Panacibacter microcysteis: one gene and its partner. The protein of the gene in region 1 interacts with the protein of each later gene in a pairwise test. Links are inferred from orthologs where the notes say so. Each region holds a gene or a part of one and is shown in the gene's direction. Other genes may lie near its edges.

Evidence for each region.
Region 2: the proteins of rlmB (region 1) and I5907_RS16985 interact in binary tests that used the Escherichia coli proteins (3 or more experiments, as listed by UniProt). The link is inferred for Panacibacter microcysteis from one-to-one orthologs.

The regions. Positions count from the first base shown.
Region 1 is NZ_JADWYR010000003.1:114,498-117,611, forward strand. Bases 243-3,018 are described here. They hold rlmB (23S rRNA (guanosine(2251)-2'-O)-methyltransferase RlmB), read left to right. Parts: upstream 243-1,143; coding sequence 1,144-1,893; downstream 1,894-3,018. Other genes in these bases: I5907_RS19895 (T9SS type A sorting domain-containing protein), read left to right, coding at 243-1,068; I5907_RS19905 (hydroxymethylglutaryl-CoA lyase), read left to right, coding at 1,902-2,765; I5907_RS19910 (GSCFA domain-containing protein), read left to right, coding at 2,765-3,018. Also shown: more of I5907_RS19895, read left to right, coding at 1-242; more of I5907_RS19910, read left to right, coding at 3,019-3,114. UniProt on the Escherichia coli protein: Specifically methylates the ribose of guanosine 2251 in 23S rRNA.
Region 2 is NZ_JADWYR010000002.1:1,230,420-1,233,639, reverse strand. What follows is about bases 1-2,882. They hold I5907_RS16985 (NAD(P)H-hydrate dehydratase), read left to right. Parts: upstream 1-632; coding sequence 633-2,132; downstream 2,133-2,882. Other genes in these bases: I5907_RS16980 (hypothetical protein), read right to left, coding at 2,252-2,707; I5907_RS16990 (glutamine synthetase family protein), read right to left, coding at 1-338. Also shown: I5907_RS16975 (hypothetical protein), read left to right, coding at 2,991-3,220. UniProt on the Escherichia coli protein: Bifunctional enzyme that catalyzes the epimerization of the S- and R-forms of NAD(P)HX and the dehydration of the S-form of NAD(P)HX at the expense of ADP, which is converted to AMP.

The DNA.
Region 1 (3,114 bases):
AGGCAGATTGATTTAACAACCGGCGCTGAATTAAAAAGCATTTACTCGCTAAAGGATAAACCCGCAACATTGGATGCATTAAGTGGTGCCCGTACCGCATCAGGTGCTCCTACCGAAAGCCTTGTGGCTGCAACAGCTTATGACGCAAAAACAAACCGTTTGTTTTTTACGCCGATGCACAGTAACGAGTTAAGGTATTTTGACCTTAATAAAGGCACAAGCGCTGTTTATTACGTGCGTAATACCCCTTTAAAATCTTTTGAAGAAAGAAGCGAAGCCGATGTAGTAACAAGAATGTGTTTTGGCGCTGATGGTTATGGCTATGCACTAACCAATGATGCAAGCCACCTTATCCGTTTTACGTCCGGCAATAAAATTACTATCTCAGATCTTGGTGCAATAAAAGATGGTGCAGACAACGATGGTATTTCTATCCGTAACTTCTGCACAAGCTGGGGTGGAGATATGATTGCAGATGCAATGGGAAACCTGTATGTGATCAGCATGAAAAGAAACGTGTTCAGGATTAACCCACAAACAATGGTGGCCGATTATATGGGCGCAATCGATAACATGCCTGCTGATTATACCATTAACGGCGCCGCTGTAGATGATAAAGGCAAAGTGGTTGTAAGCAGTGCCTCCAGAACAGATAACTATTACAGCGTAGATCTTTCTACCTTAAAAGCTACAGCGTTCGCAAAACAAGGCGAAGATGTTTATAACGCATCTGACCTTGCAAGTGGTCACCTGGCTTACGAGAGTATTTCTGAAGTAAAAGCAAATCCTGCTGTAAATGTTTCCGGCAACAGTGCTGTAAGCATATTTCCCAACCCTGTTATAACCAGGAGTTTCCAGGTTTCATTTGATAAGGTTGCTACAGGCACGCAAACACTTCAGTTATCAACTGTAACGGGTAACGCTGTACTTACAAAAGTGATCAACGTAAATGCCAAATCAACTACACAAATTGCACTTCCTGCCTCTGTAAACAGTGGTATTTACCTTGTAAAAGTTAGCGATGCTAACGGAAAAGTTACCTACTCAGGTAAGATCGTAGTTTATTAGTGCCGGGTTATACATAATGCTTAACATATTTTAAAGTCCCGCCAATTCGGCGGGACTTTATATTTTCGCAGTCTTATGTTTCAATCGAAGAAAAATATTATTGCAGGCCGTAACCCTGTTACAGAAGCACTTAAAAGCGGGCAAACAATCGATAAGATACTGATGTACAAAAACGCGTCAGGAGACGTAATACAGGAAATAAGAAAACTTGCAAAAGATCTGAATATACCTGTACAATATGTACCCAACGAAAAACTAAACGGTTTAACGAATGTACAGCACCAGGGTGTGGTAGCTTATAAAACAAGCGTGGTCTACCAGGATCTGCAGCAGGTAATTGATCACACAAATGATAAAGGTGAAACAATACTTTTTGTAATGCTGGATGGTGTAACCGATGTAAGGAACATAGGCGCCATAGCGCGAAGTGCGGTTTGCTGCGGCGCACAGGCGATTATTATTCCCGACAAAGGAGTGGGAGCATTAAATGAAGATGCTGTAAAAAGCAGTGCCGGTGCAATGGAACGTATCAATATATGCAGGGTAAATAGTTTATTAAAAGCGGTAGATACATTGCACCTGAATGGCGTGAAAGTATTTACGAGCGAAATGAAAGCTGGCATTAAACTGCATGAGCTTGGTCTTACGGAACCATGTTGTATCATTATGGGTAACGAAGAAAAAGGCGTGCAGCAATACATGAGCAAAGCGGCCGATGCTCATTTCACCATACCAATGAAAGAAGGTTTCGATTCGTTAAATGTTTCTGTTGCAACAGGTATAATATTATATGAAGCGTTGAAACAGAGAATGCTCAAAGCATAAAGGTTTATATGCCGGAATTACAAACAATACAACTGGTGGAATGCCCGAGAGATGCCATGCAGGGCTGGCACAGTTTTATACCAACACCTGTTAAGACCAGTTATCTGAATGCCTTACTTAAAGCAGGATTTCATACACTTGATTTCGGCAGTTTTGTATCCCCTAAAGCCATACCGCAAATGGCAGATACAAAGCAGGTGTTAACAGCGCTTGATTTACGTGATACTCAAACAAAATTGCTGGCCATCATAGCCAACAGGCGTGGTGCTGAACAGGCTGTTGGCTATGATGAAATAACATACCTCGGATTTCCTTTTTCCGTATCACCAACTTTTCAGCAGCGCAACACAAACAGCACCCAGGAAGAAAGCCTGGGCACGGTTGCAGACATACAGGAATTATGCATAAAAAATAAAAAGCAACTGGTTATCTACCTCAGCATGGGTTTTGGAAACCCCTATGGCGATGTTTACAGCGAAGAAATCCTGTTGCAATGGGCAGATAAAATAGCTGCGCTTGATATTACCATTATTTCGCTGGCAGATACGGTAGGGCTGGCAACCCCTGAGCAAATATCCAATGCTTTGGCAGCACTTGTACCCGGTTATAAAACCGTAGAATTTGGTGTGCATTTACACTCATCTGCCGCCAATGTGCACCAGAAGTTACAAGCCGCAATCGCATCAGGTTGCAGGCGTTTTGATGGGGCACTAAAAGGTATAGGTGGCTGCCCCATGGCGCAGGATGATCTTATTGGCAACATGCCTACGGAAACAATGATCAGCTATTTTGAAGCGCAGGGTTTAAAGTTGCACATCAACCGCCAGGCTCTGCAACATTGTATACAGCTGGCAAATGAAATATTTATTTAATGAAGCTACTTACCGACATCAATATAAAAGCGTTACAACCTTTTATTACATACCATGATAAATTATTACTCACCGGTTCCTGCTTTACCGAGCATATCGGAAATTATCTTGCCGATGTAAAATTCAGCATACTGCAAAACCCTCATGGTATTTTGTTCGATCCACTTAGTGTGTGCAGCAGTCTCATTTCGTACATACAGAACCGCCGGTACACCGCAGATGACCTCTTTTACCTCAATGAAGCATGGCATAGCTGGCAGCACCACAGCAGGTTTTCGCACCCCGATAAAGACGTGTGTTTGCAAATGATCAACGAATCACAGGCAAAAGCGCATACGTTCTTAAAACA
Region 2 (3,220 bases), on another replicon or contig:
GATGGCAGATCATGGCCAGGTTTGCCACTAAAGTCTGCCAGGAAAAAAGGTATATCATCCTGCCAGGGAATACTGCGCATTGTTGAAAGGTCTATACGCACGGGTCTGTCCGGGTAGCCGGAGTGCCAGCCCGTAAGTTGTACATTATCGTAGGCGTGGTCGTTGCTGTCCCATCCAAATACCACATCGCAAAAACCAATACCGCTATCCAGTGTGTCGAGCAGTTTTTGCTTGCTGATTACTTTGCCACGCAATATGCCATCGATGTCTGCAAAAGCAAATTTTATTTTGTCAATATTATGTTGCTGTAAAAATCCTTTCAGTTCCTGGTTATCCATGATGTGGTGGTTAACTGTTATACTAAGTTAAATACAAAGTTGTGTGTATAAAAGCTTATTTCAAACAGTAATTAACATGGTTTTATTGTGGGCCATGCTACAGTATATGCATGAGGCTTTCGTTGCGTCGCACTCTTGTACGGCATTGCATGTTTCGGCAGTTCCGGTTCCGGCAGCTTATGTTTTATCCATACCTGTCAATGTTTATGTATAAGCTACTGTTACCCTGTAAAAAAAGTTGTTTGTAAAAAGGCAACATGCATTTTAAAAGCAAGCAGTAATTTTAGCGCTGCTATGAAACTACTATCGCCGCAACAGATACATGATTGGGATGCCTATACTGTAGCCAACGAACCAATAGCCTCTATAGACCTGATGGAGCGTGCCGCAAAACGTTGTACTGATTTTATTATCGGACAAAATTTCCCGCAACAACAGGTGGTGATCTTTTGTGGTAAAGGCAATAATGGGGGAGATGGTCTTGCTATAGCAAGACAACTGACCGATGCAGGTTTAACCGCTGTGGTGTATATACTGGAGTTTGGAGCACGGGGTACAGATGATTTTCAAATAAACCTGCACCGGTTGCACCAGGCCAATGTGCAGGTACATTATATTCAGTCCGGGGAGTTCTTTCCGTTTATTGATAAAGAAGATCATCTTGTTATAGATGCATTGTTTGGCAGCGGGCTAAACCGGCCCTTGCAGGATCTGAGTGCCGCTCTTGTTTACCATATCAACGACTCCGGTGCCAGCGTAGTAGCCATTGATGTGCCGAGTGGTATGTTTATAGATAAAAGTTCGAAAGGTGCCGCTGTAATTAAAGCCACCCATACACTCACTTTCCAGGCGTTGAAACAATGCTTTATCGTAGCAGAAAATGAAGCATTGACAGGGTTGGTTCATGTGCTGGATATTGGCTTGTTACCCGCTTTTCTCCATACGGTTGAGGCACCGCGTTTCAGTAACCGGGAAGATGTTGCTGCGATCATGAAGCCGAGAACATCCTTCGCACATAAAGGAACATACGGGCATGCAATGCTTGTTGCAGGTAACAAAGGCAAAATGGGTGCTGCAATCCTTTGTGCAAAAGCTGCTTTAAAAACAGGCGCCGGCCTGGTTACACTTTGCACACACGAAGATTACTTCAGCGCGGTACACAGTGCACTGCCCGAAGCTATGTGCCTGTCGCAACATGAAGTTGTTGATACGGCAACATATAAAACAATTGGCATAGGCCCCGGCATAGGTACAGGTGCTGAAAGCGGTTCCCTGGTATCAAAAACACTGGAGCAGTTTACAGCGCCAATGGTTATAGATGCGGATGCGCTGAATATTGTTTCGGCCAATAAAACATGGCTGGAAAAAATGCCGGCACAAACAATTGTAACACCGCATCCCAAAGAATTTGAAAGGCTTTTTGGTAAAAGTGACAATGATTTTGACCGTTTGCAAAAAACCATTACACTCTCTAAGCAATACCCGCTGATCATTGTATTGAAAGGTCATTATACGCTGGTAGCTGCAAATGGTAATGCATGGTTCAATACAACCGGCAACGCCGGTATGGCAAAAGGTGGCAGCGGGGATGTGTTGACGGGCATGCTGACTGCATTACTCGCACAGGGCTACGAGCCTTTACAGGCTGCCATTGCAGGTGTTTACCTGCATGGGCTGGCAGCAGATATTGCGGCACAAACCATGGCGCAGGAATCAATGCTGGCTTCTGACATTATTGATCATATATCTGATGCATTGCTTAGCCTGCATGAAACTGCGGGTCAGTCATTTTAGTTTTTACAACCTGCACAGGAACCGGCTCGTAGTAAGTGTTGTATAGTAGCACATGCCTGCCAGCGTACCGAACCCTGAAGTGTGCGACGCAACGGCAATGATATACATCTTTAACCACGCTAGTCCACGCGTCTAACTTTTACTGTATAATTGGGCTTTGATTGATCTATAAATGGTTTTATCTTAGAGAGCAACTCATAATTTTCCGTATCTTCTTCAAATTGAATAAATATAAACTCGTCGTCATTTTCTATATCAATTTCCCATGTATCAAACATGAGAATTTCATTATAAAGTATACCTAGTTGTTGAGCATATTCTTTGTATAAATATGCGGTGTTCTCTAATGCATTCAATCCTATAGAAACTCTTCTTCGACTACTTATTCCCTTAATTTGTCTGAGTATTTCTGTTGGTGAATTTTTTGAAAATTGAACATCTAAGTTGACTTCATCTTCTTCAAAATCCCAATCAGTTTGTACTAACTGGCCATAGCTTATCCCTAATACTTTTGCTAGTAGGGCATCTCGTTTAATCTCCTCATTTTCCATCATTTCATTTTTCAGCACACCCATAATATCAATTTTTATTTTTCTTTTTTAAAACCTGTTCTGTTTTAGCTTTTTTATTTACAGTACTATCTTTTGGTACATAAGAAGTACTCATATTGAATAGTTCTTCAAATGAGGTGTTGAGCTTTATTTTTTTCTCTTGCGTTGCATTGGCCTTAATTTTCTTTGACGTAATTAAATATTTTGACTAATCCAAATCTTATTATTCACAATCGGTCTAATTCTATGGATAACGTTAGACTAAATTTTTTGTCGCCATTAGGATTATTTCATCTATATTTGATGAATGGAAAATATTTCTATCCATATTGATTTAAAATCAGACAAGCAAGCTCGGCTTCACATTAAATTATATGAAACCGAAATCGCAAATCTGCAAGATAAAGTTAACGATTTGAACAAACAGTTGGAAGAAACTTCAAGTGAAATCGAGCAGTACAGAACGCTCATATATGACATCAATAAGCAACTAAAATACGCAGGTACAGGAAAGACTATAAGTGATTATGTTAAAAT